DNA from 3 places in the Herbaspirillum hiltneri N3 genome. Region 1 is predicted to be linked to each of the others. Evidence: predicted binding sites of a transcription regulator. Region 1 holds the regulator's gene; each other region holds the start of a gene.

The links. The regulator sigma-54, encoded in region 1, starts transcription at its own class of promoters, with help from an activator protein. The targets are predictions, from matches to a motif close to TGGCANGNAANCTGCTTT.
Region 2: a site for sigma-54 is predicted at 3,887-3,904, ahead of F506_RS21800 (TorF family putative porin). Genes of this name have one in related genera too.
Region 3: a site for sigma-54 is predicted at 1,092-1,109, ahead of F506_RS21225 (ANTAR domain-containing response regulator). Genes of this name have one in related genera too.

What each region holds. Positions count from the first base shown of each region.
Region 1 is NZ_CP011409.1:345,761-351,471, reverse strand. Features, by position in the region: gene F506_RS01615 (KpsF/GutQ family sugar-phosphate isomerase) at 1-233, shown strand, start outside; gene F506_RS01610 (KdsC family phosphatase) at 233-784, shown strand; gene lptC (LPS export ABC transporter periplasmic protein LptC) at 781-1,392, shown strand; gene lptA (lipopolysaccharide transport periplasmic protein LptA) at 1,449-2,006, shown strand; gene lptB (LPS export ABC transporter ATP-binding protein) at 2,008-2,751, shown strand; gene F506_RS01590 (RNA polymerase factor sigma-54) at 2,775-4,256, shown strand; gene hpf (ribosome hibernation-promoting factor, HPF/YfiA family) at 4,380-4,733, shown strand; gene grxD (Grx4 family monothiol glutaredoxin) at 5,067-5,378, shown strand; gene F506_RS01575 (UbiX family flavin prenyltransferase) at 5,452-5,711, shown strand, end outside.
Region 2 is NZ_CP011409.1:4,818,178-4,823,888, reverse strand. Features, by position in the region: gene F506_RS21815 (OPT family oligopeptide transporter) at 1-1,601, shown strand, start outside; gene F506_RS21810 (YifB family Mg chelatase-like AAA ATPase) at 1,646-3,175, opposite strand; gene F506_RS21805 (accessory factor UbiK family protein) at 3,186-3,428, opposite strand; gene F506_RS21800 (TorF family putative porin) at 3,960-4,733, shown strand; gene F506_RS21795 (P-II family nitrogen regulator) at 4,745-5,083, shown strand; gene F506_RS21790 (ammonium transporter) at 5,096-5,711, shown strand, end outside.
Region 3 is NZ_CP011409.1:4,714,532-4,720,242, reverse strand. Features, by position in the region: gene F506_RS21230 (hypothetical protein) at 48-890, opposite strand; gene F506_RS21225 (ANTAR domain-containing response regulator) at 1,358-1,981, shown strand; gene F506_RS21220 (CmpA/NrtA family ABC transporter substrate-binding protein) at 2,420-3,592, shown strand; gene ntrB (nitrate ABC transporter permease) at 3,656-4,579, shown strand; gene F506_RS21210 (ABC transporter ATP-binding protein) at 4,643-5,452, shown strand; gene F506_RS21205 (methyl-accepting chemotaxis protein) at 5,485-5,711, shown strand, end outside.

The sequences.
Region 1 (5,711 bases):
TTACCGATGGCGACCTGCGCCGCTTGCTGGAGCGTGGCGAAGATTTCACCACATCCTCCATCGCAGACGTCATGCATCGGGGCCCGCGCACCATCAATCCAGATCAGCTGGCGGTCGATGCCGTCCAGTTGATGGAAGAATTCCGCATCAACCAGGTGCTGGTGGCGGACGCCCAGGGCAAGCTGGTGGGCGCGCTGCATATCCATGACCTGACCCGCGCCAAGGTGATCTGATGACGGATCGATTCAGCAAGGCCAGCACGGCCGCCGTCGCCAACGCCAAGCAGGTCCGCCTGATGATTTTCGACGTTGACGGCGTACTCACCGACGGCGGCTTGTATTACGGCCCCGAAGGCGAACCGGTCAAGCGCTTCAACGCGCTCGACGGCCACGGCATCAAGATGCTGCAGCAGTTCGGCGGCATCGCCACGGCCATCATCACCGCGCGCCAGTCGCCGATCGTCCTGCGCCGCGCCAAGGACCTGGGCATCGCCCACGTGTTCCAGGGCGTGCACGACAAGCGTATCGCCTTTGCGCAGTTGCTGGAGCAGACCGGCGTAGCCGCTGCCGCCTGCGGCTACCTGGGCGACGACGTGATCGACCTGCCGGTGCTGACCAAGGTTGGCTTCACCGCCTGCGTCGCCAACGGTCATCACGACGTCAAGCAGCGTGCGCAATACATCACCGACAGCTGCGGCGGCAATGGCGCGGCGCGCGAGGTCTGCGATTTCATCCTGACCGCGCAAGGCCATTACGAGGCGGCGCTGGCCGCGTACCTGGCATGAGCAATCGCAGCGGCGAACGCGCCGCGCAGCGCATCCGGCTGGTCGTCGTGCTGGTGGTGCTGACCGCGCTGGCGCTCGGCAGCTTCTGGGTGCTGCAGGTCATGCGCCGCGATACCGACGATGCGCTTGCCGCGCGTCCGCGCAGCAAGCCGGATTATTACGTCGAGAAGTTCAGCTACGTGAAGATGTCTGAAACCGGCCATCCGCGCTACGACATCACCGGCGAAAAAATGGTCCACTTCCCCATTGACGATTCGTTCGAGGTGACCTTGCCCGTGATCACCAGCCTGGCGCCGGAAAAGCCATCGATGACACTGCGCTCGAAACGGGCCAGGATTGAAGATGACAACACCAAGATCCACATGTACGACAACGTCAATGCCGATCGCCCGGCCTTCGGCACCGCCGAGGACATGCACCTGAAGACCGAATACCTGCTGCTGCTGCCCGACGAAGACATCGCCCGCACCGACAAGCCGGTCGAAATCACGATGGGCCAATCCATCATGACCGGCACCGGCATGATCGCCAACAATGCGACGCAGGAATTCCAGTTGCTACACAATGTGCGCGGCACGTACCAGCCGCGTACCCGGCCGGCCCGTTAGCCTTCAGCCCCCACGCCAATTGGCATAATCCAAACGAGATACTTGCGCAGGATCCTATGAAAACGACATCCCTACTGCCGCTGCTTACCGTGCTCCTGATGGGCATCGCCGGCGTCGCACGCGCCGAACGCGCCGACACGGAAAAGCCGACCCGCATCGAAGCCGAGCAAATGGTCTACGACGACGTCAAGCAGGTGAAGACGTTCACCGGCAACGTCGTGCTCACGCGCGGCACGCTGCTGATCAAGGCCGGCAAGGTCGTGCTGACCACCGACCCGGCCGGCTATGAACTGGCGATCCTGTATGCGGCGCCCGGCCAGCTGGCGAGCTTCCGCCAGAAGCGCGACGGCGGTCCGAACCTCTGGATCGAAGGCCAGGCGGAGCGTATCGAATACAGCGAAAAAACCGAAATCTCGAAACTGTTCACGCGCGCCCACATGCAGCGCATGGACGGCCCGCGCGTGACCGATGAAGTCAACGGCGAGTTCATCTCCTACGACAGCCGCGCCGAATTCTATTCGGTCAACAACACCAACACCGGCGAAAGCAAACCCGGCGGCGGTCGCATCACCGCGATCATCCAGCCGCGCGTCGATTCTTCGAAGGGCCAATAAGATGGCGATCAGTTCTCTCGTTGTCCGCGGATTGCAAAAGAGCTACGGCGCGCGCCAGGTCGTGCGCGACGTTTCGCTGGAAGTCGCCAGCGGCGAAGTGGTCGGCCTGCTCGGCCCCAACGGCGCCGGCAAGACCACCTCGTTCTACATGATCGTCGGCCTGGTGCCGTCCGACGGCGGCGAGATCGATCTCGACGGTGCGGCGATTTCGCGACTGCCGATTCACGAGCGGGCGCAACTCGGCCTGTCCTACCTGCCGCAGGAAGCATCGGTGTTCCGCAAGCTCAACGTGGAAGACAACATCCGCGCCGTGCTGGAACTGCGCAAAGAAAACGGCGTGTCGCTCAGCCGCGATGAAATCGAAGGCCGCCTCAACAGCCTGCTGCACGAATTGCAGATCGAGAAGCTACGTGAAAGCCCGGCCCTGTCGCTGTCCGGCGGTGAACGCCGGCGCGTCGAAATCGCCCGTGCGCTGGCGACCGATCCGCGCTTCGTTCTGCTCGACGAACCGTTCGCCGGTATCGATCCGATCGCCGTGATCGAGATCCAGCGCATCGTGCGCTTCCTCAAGGAACGCGGCATCGGCGTGCTCATCACCGACCACAACGTGCGCGAAACGCTGGGCATCTGCGACCGTGCCTACATCATCAATCAGGGTACCGTGCTGGCCAGCGGCAGCCCCGACGACATCATCGCCGATGAGTCCGTTCGCCGCGTGTATCTCGGCGAACACTTCCGCATGTAGCACCCAGGCCACCTGAAAACTGAATGAAACAATCCCTCCAGCTTCGCACCTCCCAGCATCTGGCATTGACGCCGCAGTTGCAGCAGTCGATCCGTTTGCTGCAGCTGTCGACGCTGGAGCTGCACCAGGAACTGGAACAGATCCTGTCGGACAATCCGCTGCTGGAACGCCTCGATGACGCGCTCGACAATTCCGTGCGGCTGCTGGCCGACGGCGCCATCAGCAGCCCGCCTTCGGCGCAGGCCGATCCGGTCGAGAACACCGCGGCCAGCGCCGCCCCGGCTGAAGGCGAAGCCGGCGATCCGCAGGACAGCGTAGTCGGCGACGACCACGCCGGCGGCGACACCGACTGGAGCTTCGACGACGTCGCCCGCACCGGCAAGACGCCCGACGACGAAGATTCGCGTCCGCAACTCGAAGCGCATGACATCACGCTGCGCGAACATCTGCAGGAGCAGACGCGCCTGACGGTGCGCAGCCTGCGCGACCGCGCGCTGATCGAACTGATCGTCGATGCGATCGATGACCATGGCTATCTGGAAGAGTCGCTCGAAGAAATCCACGCGCGCTTGCCCGAAGAACTGGAAATCGAACTTGACGAACTGACCATTGCGCTGAAGCTGCTGCAGAGCTTCGACCCGGCCGGCATCGGCGCACGCAGCGCGTCCGAATGCCTGGCGCTGCAGATCCGGCGCTTGCCGAAAGTTGCCTTTGTCACACGCCGGTTGGCGCTGACGATCGTCGAAGATTATCTGGCGCTGTTCGCCCAGCGCGATTTCAACAAGATCAAGAAAGCGCTCGGCTGCGACGATGAAGACCTGCGCGAAGCGCAAGCCGTGATTCGCCAGTGCCATCCGCATCCCGGCGCCGTATTTGCATCGGGCCGATCCGACTACGTGGTGCCCGATGTCATTGTCAAGGCGGCCAAGGACGGCTGGCAGGTTTTGCTCAACCACGACGTGATGCCGCGACTGCGCGTCAACGCCATGTATGCCAATGCGCTCAAGCAAACCAAGGGCGACGGATCGCTCGGTTCGCAGCTGCAGGAAGCCAAGTGGCTGATCAAGAATATGCGGCAACGCTTCGACACAATTTTGCGTGTCGCCCAGGCAATTGTTGAGAGGCAACGCAACTTTTTTTCGCATGGCGCAGTTGCCATGCGCCCCCTTGTGTTGCGCGAAATAGCTGATACACTAGGTCTACACGAGAGCACTATTTCTCGTGTAACGACTCAGAAATACATGCTGACTCCGCATGGCATGTTTGAGTTGAAATACTTCTTCGGCAGCCACGTCGCAACGGAAACAGGAGGTGAAGCTTCCTCCACTGCGATACGGGCTCTCATCAAACAACTGATAGGAGCAGAAGACCCTAAGAACCCACTCTCTGATAGCAAGATTGCAGATATGTTGGCGGAACAGGGCATGGTGGTGGCGCGACGGACTGTCGCGAAATACCGCGAAGTGCTCAAAATCCCGCCGGTAAATCTCCGCAAATCTCTGTAAGTTTTTCTGTAGCAAAGCATCGTTGCTGTGTTCTGTTGAGTTCGGGTGTTTTGTTCTGGTGCTGCCTGCAAGCAACCGGACAATACGTAAGAACCTCCAGCAATCTCACGATAGGAGTGCTGTATGAATCTGACCATTAGTGGCCATCATCTCGATTTGACCCCTGCCATCCGCGAGTACGTGCAAAGCAAGCTGACGCGCATCAAGCGCCACTTTGACCACGTGATCGACATCAGTGTCATTCTCAGCGTAGACAAGCTGACCGAAAAAGAAAAACGCCAGAAAGCAGAAATAAACGTTCATATCAAGGGGAAAGATCTGCATGCCGAGAGCATTGCACATGACCTGTACGCCGCCATCGACATGCTGATCGACAAGCTGGATCGCCAGGTCATCAAGCACAAGGACCGCGTACAAAACCATCACTCGATGGCAAAACGCCTGCCGGAAGAACCGCTTTCCGCAGCTGCCTCGTGATAGCCAACTAGCCGGCGGACTGGACCGGCAACAGAAAAAGGGCGCGCAAGCGCCCTTTCTTGTTTCCGTGACAGCAACTTCCTCATGTATTTCGCGAGCGCTTTCCTATCTTTCAAAATCTTCTACACAATTTCTTCTCAATTTTTTCCGCCTGCTGCTGAGCTATCGAGCTGCCGGTCTTGCAATCCTGTAAATCATTTCCATGTTGGTCACAGCAGACCACAACGAGCCGTGTTGCCTGAAAGACATTTCCCTGTGCAACGGCACTCTCCCAACGCGCGCGCCCGCTTTTTCATATAATGACGGCATTGCGAACTTTTTGAAGGTGTAGTCATGAGCGAAGTCCAATCCTGGATCAAGGAAACCGTTACCCAAAACCCCGTCGTGCTGTTCATGAAGGGCACGGCGCAATTCCCGCAATGCGGCTTCTCGGGCAAGGCGATCCAGCTGCTCAAGGCCAGCGGCGCGGAAAACATCGTCACCGTCAACGTGCTGGAAAGCGCCGACGTGCGCCAGGGCATCAAGGAATACTCGAACTGGCCGACCATTCCTCAGTTGTACGTCAAGGGTGAATTCATCGGCGGCTCCGACATCCTGAGCGAAATGTACGAATCGGGCGAACTGCAAACCCTGTTCAAGGGCTGATCTCCTGTCCATCGCGACAAATTCCGCGCCGCCGCGCCAACGCCTGATCGTCGCCATCACCGGCGCAACGGGCGTGGCGTATGGCGTGCGGCTGCTCGGCGTGCTGCGCGACGCCGGTGTGGAAACCCATCTGCTGGTGTCCGAAGCGGGTGTGCTGAACCTGCACCAGGAACTCGACATGAGCCGCAAGGACGTCGAAGCGCTAGCCGATGTGGTCCATCCGGTGCGGGACGTCGGCGCGTCCATCGCCAGCGGCTCGTTCGCCTCGTCGGGCATGATCGTTGCGCCGTGTTCGATGAAGACGCTGGCGGCCATCGCCAACGGCCTGTCCGA
Region 2 (5,711 bases), 490 kb from region 1:
ATCCGGAAGGGCTTGCGGCGGCGGAAATCCTGCGCGTCGGCAATGCCGATACCGCCGGCGGCGACGATGTGCGCAGAGGGCTCAACGACATCTGGGCCGGCAGCATCGTCTCGGCGGCGGTGGGGCTGGTCACCGGCGGTTTTCGGCTGCTGTCGGAGGGATTGAATGTCTGGGTCGGCGCCGGCAATGCGATCTTCCGCTTGCCGCTGGGATTTTCGCTGGCCCTGCTTGGCGCCGGTTACCTGATCGGCATCGTCGCCGGCGTGGCGGTATTGATCGGCGTGATCATCAGCTGGGTGTTTGCCGTACCGATCCTGAGCGTGCTGACGCCCGCGCCGCAGGGCGCCGCACTCGCCGCGTACGCCACCGGCCTGTGGAGCAGCCAGGTGCGCTTCATGGGCGCCGGCACCATCGGCGTGGCGGCGGTGTGGACACTGATCACGTTGTTCCTGCCGATGGTGGCGGGCGTGCGCGAGTCGCTGCGCAGCCGCAGCACGCTCGACGACGGCAGTGAGCGGCCGCTGACCGACCGTGATTTGCCGGTGCGCGCGATTGCCTTGATCGGCATCGCCGTGATGGCGTTGCTGACGCTGATCTTCGCGGTGTTCCTGATCGACGCCGGCCTGTCGCTACCGCTGTTGTGCGGACTGGTGCTCATGAGCCTGGTGTTTTCGTGCGTGTTCGGTTTCCTGGTGGCGGCGGCCTGCGGCTACATGGCCGGGCTGGTGGGATCGTCGAGCAGTCCGATTTCCGGCGTCGGCATCATCGCGATGATCCTGGTGTCGCTGTTGCTGCTGGCCTCGGGCAGCGTCGATCATCTGCTCGACGCGCCCGGTTCCGGCAAGTTGCCCATTGCGCTGGCGATCTTCGTCACCTCGGCTATCATCGCCATCGCGGCCATCGCCAACGACAACCTGCAAGACCTCAAGACCGGCTGGCTGGTGGGCGCGACGCCTTACCGCCAGCAAATCGCGCTGCTGATCGGTTGCGTGGTCGGCGCAGCGGTGATCTCGCCGATCCTTGAGTTGCTCTACAACGCCTATGGCTTCGTCGGCGCGCTGCCGCGTCCCGGCATGGATGCCTCGCATGCGCTGGCGGCGCCGCAGGCGACGCTGATGACGGCCATCGCCAATGGCATCTTCACGCGTCAACTGAACTGGACCATGATTCTGATCGGCGTGGCCATCGGCGCGCTGCTGATCATCATCGATGTCATCCTGGAAAAACGCGGCAGCAAGGCGCGCGTGCCGGCGCTGGCAGTCGGCCTGGGCATCTACCTGCCGCCATCGGTGGGCATGGCGCTGGTGGCGGGCGCGCTGATCGCGTGGGGCTTGCAGCTGCATCTGGCCAGACGCAAGGCGTCCGGCGACCGGGCCGGGGTGGAGCGCATCGAGCGGCGCGGCGTGCTCGTGACCTCCGGGCTGATCGTCGGCGAAAGCCTCATGGGCGTGATCCTGGCGGCGGTGATCGGCGCGACCGGACGCGACGATCCGCTGGCCCTGGTCGGCGCCGGTTTTGCGCCGGCCGCGCAGTGGTTGGGACTGGCGGTGTTCGCGCTGGTGATTGCGTGGTTTGTACGCCGGCTGCTCAAGGCCGCCTGACAGGCGAGCCGGTCGCAGGGGGATGACGTTGTTCCGATCCCGGATTATTGCTCGCGCAGCGCCCGTCGATATTGAATCGCCTCGGCGATATGGGCCTTGCCGATCACCGGTTCGGCCGCCAGGTCGGCCACCGTGCGCGCCACCTTCAGCACGCGATGATAGGCGCGCGCCGACCAGTTCAGACGCGTCATCGCAGTACGCAGCAAATCTTCGCCGGCGGCGTCGGGTTTGCAGTACAGGTCGATTTCAGTGGTCGACAGCAGATGGTTGCTTTTGCGCTGGCGCTGTTGTTGCGCCTCGAAGCTCTGCGTCACGCGCGCGGCGATGTGCGCGGATGATTCGCCGGCGGCTTGTTGCAGCAGATCGTCGTGGGCGATGGCGCCGACCTGGATTTGCATGTCGATGCGGTCCAGCAGGGGACCTGAAATCTTGCCCTGGTAACGCGCCACCTGATCCGGCGTGCAGCGGCATTCGCGATGAAGCGCGCCGAGGAAGCCGCACGGGCACGGATTCATGGCGGCAATCAATTGGAAGCGCGCCGGGAAATCGGCCTGGCGCGCCGCCCGTGAAATCGTGATCTGGCCCGATTCGAGCGGCTCGCGCAGTACTTCCAGCACCTTGCGGTCGAACTCGGGGATCTCGTCGAGGAACAACACGCCGCGGTGCGCCAACGAAATTTCTCCGGGACGCGGCGTGCCGCCGCCGCCCACCAGCGCTACGCCGGATGCGGTGTGGTGTGGCGCGCGATAGGGACGCACCTTCCAGCGTGCGGTGGAAAAGCCGCCGGTCAGCGATTGCACCGCCGCCGATTCCAGCGCTTCTTCGTCCGTCATGGGCGGCAAGATGCCCGGAAATCGCGCCGCCAGCATCGACTTGCCGGTGCCGGGAGGACCGACCAGCAGCACGCTGTGACCGCCGGCGGCCGCGACTTCGAGTGCGCGCTTGGCTTGCAACTGGCCTTTGACGTCGGAGAAATCGAGATAAGCAGGCGCAGAAGACCTGATCGCCGGCCGGTGCTGCGTCAGCCGGGCGTCGCTGTCGCTGCCGCGGGCGGCGAAATGGGCGCAGACCTGCAGCAGCGAGTCGGCGGGGAAAATGGTGGCGTCGGCGACCAGCGCGGCTTCGTCGGCGCTCTCGCGCGGCAGGATGAAGATGCGCCGGCGACCGTCGCTGTGATGCGAGGTGCGCATGGCGTATGTCATCGCCAGTGCGCCGCGGATCGCGCGCAGATCGCCCGACAGCGAGAGCTCGCCCGCGAATTCGTACTCGTCGAGGCCATCGCCGGGCATTTGTCCGGAGGCGGCCAGGATACCCAGCGCAATCGGCAGATCGAAACGGCCGGATTCCTTGGGCAGATCCGCCGGTGCGAGGTTGACGGTGATTCGCTTGGCGGGGAATGCAAAGCGCGCATTCTGCAATGCGGCGCGTACGCGGTCCCGGGATTCCTTGACCTCGGTTTCCGGCAGGCCGACGATGGTGAAGGACGGCAGGCCGTTGGCCAGGTGTACTTCCACCGTGACTTGTGGCGCATGCATGCCCGCCAGCGCACGGCTTTTCAATACAGCAAGGCTCATCGGGACCGGATCAGGAGGCTTTCTGGCGCGCTTCGAGCTCGGCCACGCGGGCTTCCAGCTCTTCCAGTTTGGCGCGGGTTTTGGCCAACACCTGCGCCTGGATGTCGAATTCTTCGCGGGTGACCAGGTCCAGCTTGGAGAAGCCCTGGCTCAGCATGGCCTTGACGTTCTTTTCGATATCCTTGGCCGGCGAGTTCTCGATGGCCTTATTGATCTTGGATTGAATATCTTCGAAGAATTGTGGTTTGTCCATGATGCTTCCTTTTATGAATAATGACGATCCGACAAGTGTAGCGCTTTCGTTGTCCTGCGGGAAAACAAAGCGGTACAAAAGGCCTCGGCGCCATTAAAGTGACGGTTACTCAGTCAGAACGGCGTTGCGCGCAAACGTTCAGCGCCGGTCGCGCAAGCAGTGATACTTGACCCATAAAAACCATGATGTAGTCGGGTCAAAAACAATCACTCATTAATTGCATTTTTACAACATTCCCCCTCGTGCCCAACCGGGTGGCAAAACCGCGCCCAGTCATGCACCATAAAAAACAAAAATTTCCCAGTGGAAAATGTTGTGTCGAAATTGTTGCGCACTATTGTTGTGCGACCAGGTTTGTGTTTCACTTTAATGCACTATTTTTGGGAATAAAATAAAAAATGCCTAATTGGAATGTTGGTTTGCCCTAAAAAAAGGAACGCAAACAGCTAAAAAAGGGTTGGCATGGCTCCTGCTATACAGATTGTGCAGAAATGAACAATTTGTTGTTTAACAGAAACTTAGAGGGACGCCATGAAAAAATTGATTCTTGCAACAGCAGTCGCAGCATCGTTTGTCACCAGCTTCGCACACGCGGAAGACGCACCCAAGCCAGATAATGAAGTGACGTTCAACGCTGCCGTCGTCAGCGACTACCGTTATCGCGGCCTGACACAAACTCGCTTCGATCCCGCTCTGCAAGTTGGTGCTGACTACACGCACAACCCGACAGGTCTGTATGCCGGCACATGGCTGACCAACATCAAGTGGATCAAGGACACCGTCGGCAACGGCGGCAAGGGCAATATCGAGTGGGATCTGTATGCCGGTAAGCGCGGCGACATCGGCGGTGGCTTCACTTATGACGTCGGCGGCCTGTATTACTACTATCCACGCAACAACTACGCGAACATCGCCAAGAACGCCAATACCTTTGAACTGTACGGCCAGGTCGGTTACGGCCCTGCTTACTTCAAATACTCGCAATCCCTTACCAATTTGTTCGGCGCGACCAACAGCAAATATAGCCAGTACTACGATCTGGGCGGCAATTTCGAAACCTACTATGGCGTGATGCTGGGTCTGCATCTGGGTCACCAGACCATCCACGGCTCTCCGGCGGCATCCAGCTACAACGACTGGAAAATCGGCCTGAGCAAGACGTTTGACGACCTGGCCGGCATCACTCTGGGCGTCGCCTATGTCGGCACCGATCTGAAAGACGGCGTTTCCACCACACCAGCATCGGACGGCTCCAAGAACGTAGGCAAGAACGGCGTCGTGTTTTCTCTCAGCAAAACTTTCTAATTGAGGTCGGTATGAAACTGATTACAGCGATCATCAAACCATTCAAGCTCGACGAGGTGCGTGAAGCCTTGTCGGCGATCGGCGTGCAAGGCATCACCGTGACGGAAGTCAAGGGCTTCGGGCGCCAAAAGGGCCACACCGAGCTGTATCGCGGTGCGGAATATGTTGTGGACTTCCTGCCGAAGACCAAGATCGAAGCCGCAGTCGACGATTCCATCGTCGAGCGCGCGCTGGAAGCCATCGAGGCTGCAGCACGCACAGGCAAAATCGGCGACGGCAAGATCTTTGTACAGGATCTGCTGGACGTTATCCGCATCCGTACCGGCGAAACCGGCAAAGACGCTCTTTAAGGGGGAACAGTAATGAGTATCAAAAAAATGTTTTCAAGTGCGCTCGCAATCGGCACGTTGTTGTTGGCGGTAGGTTTTGCCGCACCGGCCCAGGCGCAAGACGCGCCGAAGCCGGAAGCCGCCGTCGCGGCTGCTCCTGCGGCGGAAGCGCCAAAGGCTGATGCACCGAAGGCCGCGGCGCCTGCAGCGGCTCCGGCTGCTGCCGCCGCCGCTGCGCCGGCGCCTGTTCCGAACAAGGGCGACACGGCCTGGATGCTGGTATGTACTGCATTCGTGATCCTGATGACCTTGCCGGGCCTGGGCCTGTTCTACGGCGGCCTGGTCCGCAGCAAGAACATGCTGTCGGTGCTGATGCAATGTTTCGTGATCTTCTCGCTGATCTACATCCTGTGGTTCGTCTACGGCTATAGCATCGCATTCACCGAAGGCAGCGCGTTCTTCGGCGGCTTCGATCGTCTGTTCCTGCACGGCCTGAACGGCGATTCGACCACTGCGACTTTCAGCAAGGGCGTCGTGATTCCCGAGCTGTCGTTCGTGGCCTTCCAGGGCGCGTTCGCAGCCATCACCGTGGCGCTGATTATCGGTTCCTTCGCAGAGCGCGTGAAGTTCTCCGCCGTGATCGTGTTCT
Region 3 (5,711 bases), 600 kb from region 1:
TTGCAGCGTTCATCGTGGCCGTGTGGGGGACCGCACGGCATCCATGTTCAGAAACGCACCTTCACGTAAGCCGAGGGGCCTTTCAGGCGGATGTCCAGATTGGCGTCGTCGATGGCGCCGCCGCCGTCGCGGTTGATCTTGATGCGGGTAATTCCATAGTCAGCGCCGATCCCGAGATTGGCCAGCGGATACCACTCTGCGCCGATGGCCGCGCCGTAGATGTGGCCGGTGACCTTGCCCCAGTTCTTTTTGACGCCCGAGGCTTCGGCATAGAGACGGAAGTCCTTGCTGAAAGCGTGTTTCCAGCCGAGTTCAAGCAAGGGCGCCCAGGTTTTTTCTGAATAGCTGTCGCTGAACGTGCCGGAAGCGCCGTTCAGCGTGGCGGCGGCATTGACGTCGAGCTTGGCGCGATAGTAGCCGGCGCCGAGGCCGATGCCGAAGACGTCATTGCCTTGTCCGATCCACCATTTGTAGGCCAGCGACGCCATGTCGACCTGGATGTCGGCATTGCCGTTGCCGTTGAGGGTGGAGCCGCTGCCGAGGGGAATGGTGCGGTTGATGGCGCCGGCGTAATTCTTCTTGTACGTGAAATAGTCGAACGACAAGCCCTGGCTGTCGAACAGCAGCAGTTCTGCGCGTACGCGTGGCAACGCAGTGCGGTCGCGGTCGATGTCGCCGGACTGGTAAGAGCCGTACTGCGAGTTGGCGTTGACGCGGAAAGTCGGATCGACATAGTAGGCGCCGGCCGACAGGCTGAAGCGATCCAGCGCCGGCGAGGGGTCGGCCAGCGCGCTGGCCGACGTCAGCGCAAGCGCACTGCCGGCGGCAAAATAGGTGGCGAGCTGTACGGACTTGCCGACAACCGGCAGGCAACGAATGCGACGTGACATGGGTAATCTCCTCCAGGCGGGTGGTGCGAATCCAAGGTGGCGTTCAATGTGCCAAACAACATGCCAAAGACAGTTGATGCGATGGATGTTAACAACCGCTTTGCTTGCGGTAGATAGGCGTCTTCCTCAATTTCCTGTAGGAAAAGGCGAGTGGCGGAGTAGGGGATGCGGCATGGGCGAGGCGACCGCGTTGCGGTTTTCTGGTTTGATTTTTGCTTGATTGTTGCCTGCAAGTGCAGCCGCGGCATGTAGCCAATGTACATCACAAGATGATGGAAAGTGTGCCGCATTTTCCAAATGGGTTACTATTCGCCCGCTGCAGCCAGGGATATTCGGGAGGGCATGCAGCGTGGAGGTATGGCAACATGAAGCCGGCATTAGTCCGGTACCGGATGTGCCACAGCCACCCAGACCCGTAACGAGTTCGGAAGCGATTTACGATGTCCAGGCGAACATTGGAACCTCACATGCGCAATCTACGCATTGTCGTTGTCAATACCATCATCGACCATGCCGATGAGACCGACACCGACCTGCAGGAGCAGGCCGAGCGCGGCAAAGCTCTGCGCATTGGATTGCTGGAGGCGGGTTACAACATCATCGCCTCGCTGCCGGCCGACCAGTACCTGCCCGAACGCATTGCCCAGCTCCAGCCCGACATGATCATCATCGATGCCGAATCGGATGCGCGCGACGTACTCGAGCATATCGTCATCGCCACGCGCGACGAACGCCGTCCCATCGTCATGTTCACTGAAGACGACAACACCAGTACCATGGAAGCCGCCATGGAAGCCGGCGTCACCGCCTATATCGTGGCCGGGCTGCAAGCCGAACGGATCAAGCCGGTGCTCGACGTGGCGCTGGCGCGTTTCCGCCAGGAGCAGAAGCTGCTGACCGAGCTGTCGGACACCAAGCACAAGCTGGCCGAGCGCAAGGTGATCGAGCGCGCCAAGGGCCTGCTGATGTCCCGGCACAAACTGTCGGAAGACGAGGCCTATCAAAAGCTGCGCAGCATGGCCATGAACAAGAACCTCAAACTTTCCGAAATCGCCCAGCGCTTGCTGGATGTCGAGGACTTGCTCGGCTGACATTTTTTTCCTGGGGCGGCGGTGTGCATGCACCGCCAAATTGGTGCGCAGCACAAAGCCGGTGCGCCGCCGCCTTCGCAAATTCCCCTCGCTTTCGCTTCCATCGGGCCACGCAGGATTGGCGCTTTGCCTATGGGCGGCGCGGCTTTCACGCGATTTTCCATCTGCTTGGCACGCTCTTTGCTGAATCGTCTCCGTTAGCGCAAGGTTTGCGCAATGAACGATCCGGCCAATGGCGGTCGGATCCATCCAAGACAAAGGCGTCTTTCGACATGACTCAGTGCATGCCGGAGGGACGCCTTTTTTTTTGCCGCCGAAAAAATGGGGAATGCGATGGAATTCAAAGAGCAAGCGAGCAAGGCCGTGGAGGCTGTGAACGAAGTGGATTTCAAGCGTCGTCAATTGATTCAGACTGCAGGACTGGCAACGGGAGCGAGCATGTTGGGACTAGCAACAGGAGGAGCCTGGGCGGCCGGCTCGGACAAACCTGAGAAGGAAGAAGTGAAGATCGGTTTCATTCCGCTGACCGATTGCGCTTCCGTCGTGATGGCCTCGGTGCTCGGCTTCGACAAGAAATACGGCATCAAGATCGTGCTCAGCAAGGAAGCCTCCTGGGCCGGCGTGCGCGACAAGCTGACCAACGGCGAGCTGGATGCGGCGCACGTTCTGTACGGCCTCATCTATGGCGTGCAAATGGGCATCGGCGGCCAGAAGAAAGACATGGCCGTGCTCATGAGCCTGAACAATAACGGCCAGGCCATCACGCTGTCGAAAAAGATCGCCGACAAGGGGGGCGTCGACGGCCAGTCGCTGGCCAAGCTGATGCAAACCGACAAGCGCGAATACACCTTTGCGCAGACTTTCCCGACCGGTACCCACGCGATGTGGCTGTACTACTGGCTGGCCGCCAACGGCATCAATCCGATGAAGGACGCCAAGGTCATCACCGTGCCGCCGCCGCAGATGGTGGCCAACATGCGGGTCGGCAACATGGACGGCTTCTGCGTCGGCGAGCCCTGGGGCCACCGCGCGATCGTCGACGGCGTGGGCATTACCGCGACCACGACGCAAGATATCTGGAAAGATCATCCGGAAAAAGTCCTCGGCACCACGCTCGATTTCGCCAAGAAATATCCGAACACCTGCCGCGCCATGATGGCGGCGGTCCTTGAGGCCAGCAAATGGATCGATGCGTCGCTGGCCAACAAGAACAAGATGGCCGAAGTGATCGCCGACAAGTCCTACGTCAACACCAGCAAGGATGTCATCGACCAGCGCATCATGGGCCGCTACCAGAACGGCCTGGGCAAGACCTGGGACGATCCGAACTACATGAAGTTCTACAACGACGGCGCGGTCAACTTCCCGTACCTGTCGGACGGCATGTGGTTCATGACGCAGCATCGCCGCTGGGGCCTGCTCAAGGACGATCCGGATTACCTGGCCGTGGCCAAGGCGGTCAACCAGATCGACTTGTTCAAGGACGCCGCGACCATGACCAAGACCAGCATTCCGAAGGACGTGATGCGCACATCGAAGCTGATGGACGGCACCGTATGGGACGGCAAGAATCCGAAAGCCTACGCGGCTTCGTTCAAGGTCAGGGCGTAGTCAAGGCGCCAGTCAAGCCGGACCGCAGGACATTTTGCAGCAGCCTCCAGTGAAGGAATCGATATGAGCGCAGTCATGGAAACGATGATGAACGACAAACCGGCGCCGGCCGCACCGGCCGCCGGAGCAGGCGTGGCACCGGCGCCGGCTGCCGCTGCCACGCCTGCTCCGGCGGCGAAGAAGATGAAAGCGGCGAAGAAAAATCTGCCGTTTTCAGGCTGGTTCATGACGGTGCTGCCACCGGTGACCGGCCTGGCTTTCCTGGTGCTGGTGTGGCAGATCATCGCCGCCAGGACCGGCAATTTCCCGACGCCGCTGGTGACCTTGCAGGAGGCGATCAAGCTGTTTTCCGATCCGTTCTACCGCACCGGTCCCAATGACCAGGGCATCGGCTGGAACGTGCTGGCATCGCTGCAGCGCGTGGCGATCGGCTTCGGCCTGGCCGCGCTGGTAGGGATTCCGCTGGGTTTCATGATTGGCCGCGTGCGCTTTTTGTCGGGCATGTTCGGCCCCATCATCAGCTTGCTGAAACCGGTGTCACCGCTGGCCTGGCTGCCGATCGGCCTGCTCGTGTTCAAGTCGGCCAATCCGGCTGCAATCTGGTCGATCTTCATCTGCTCGATCTGGCCGATGATCATCAACACCGCCGTCGGCGTTCAGCGCGTGCCGCAGGATTACATGAACGTGGCGCGCGTGCTCAACCTGTCGGAGTGGAAGATCCTCACCAAGATCCTGTTCCCGTCGGTGCTGCCGTACATGCTCACCGGCGTGCGCCTGGCCATCGGCACCGCCTGGCTGGTGATCGTGGCGGCGGAAATGCTGACCGGCGGCGTCGGCATCGGCTTCTGGGTCTGGGATGAATGGAACAACCTGAACGTGCCGCACATCATCATCGCCATCGTCGTGATCGGTGTGGTGGGGCTGATCCTCGAACAATTGCTGGTGGCGCTGGCAAAGGCCTTCACGTATGAAGAAGTCAGCAGCTGAGACTGAGCTGCGCCCGATATCGATGCAACGACTTAACGCTTAACGAAGCAACAGGGGGTTCTGATGGACATGCATAACAAGTTTATCGACATCAACGAAGTCGAGATGATGTTCCACACCAAGAAGGGCAGCTTCCACGCGCTGCGCGACATCAACCTGACCGTGCAGAAGGGTGAGTTCATTACGCTGATCGGCCATTCCGGCTGCGGCAAGTCGACGCTGCTGAACCTGATCGCCGGCCTGCTCAAGCCCAGCGATGGCTTGCTCTTGTGCGCCAACCGTGAGATCGCCGGCCCGTCGCCGGAGCGCTCGGTGGTGTTCCAGAACCACTCGCTGTTGCCGTGGCTGACATGCTACGAAAATATCTTCCTGGGCGTCGAGCGCGTCTTCGGTGCCACCGAAAATCGCACCCAACTGCGCGACCGCACGCGCGCGGCGCTGGCGCTGGTGGGGTTGACGGCGGCGGAGAGCAAGCGTCCCAATGAAATCTCCGGCGGCATGAAGCAGCGCGTCGGCATCGCCCGCGCGCTGGCGATGGAGCCCAAAGTCCTGCTGATGGACGAGCCGTTTGGCGCGCTGGATGCACTGACCCGTGCACACCTGCAGGACGAGTTGCTGAAGATTGTCGCCAAGACCGAATCGACCGTCGTCATGGTCACGCACGATGTCGATGAAGCGGTGCTGCTGTCGGACCGCATCGTCATGATGACCAATGGCCCAGCCGCCACCATCGGCGAAATCCTCGAAGTCAAGCTGGCGCGTCCGCGCGAACGCGTGGCGCTGGCGCAGGATGCACGGTATTCCGAATATCGCACGGCGGTGCTGGAATTCCTGTATCGCAAGCAAGCGCATCCGGCCAGAGAAGCTGCATAAACCATCTCCAGGACTCATACGAAAGGAGCGCCATGACGGCGTCCGTACAAATCAGGCCGGTGCCATACAACGAAACCGGCGAGGAGGGCGGCGATAAAAGCGGCAGCGGCATCAAGCCATTGTCGGGTGAAGTGTTCGGCGCATTGATCAATCTGTCGGGACGCCGGCGTTTCACCTCGCAGCGCCTGGTGCTGTATGCGGTGCTGGCGTCGCAGGGACACGATGGCGCGGTGAAGACGGCGCGCGACGCGCTGGCCTT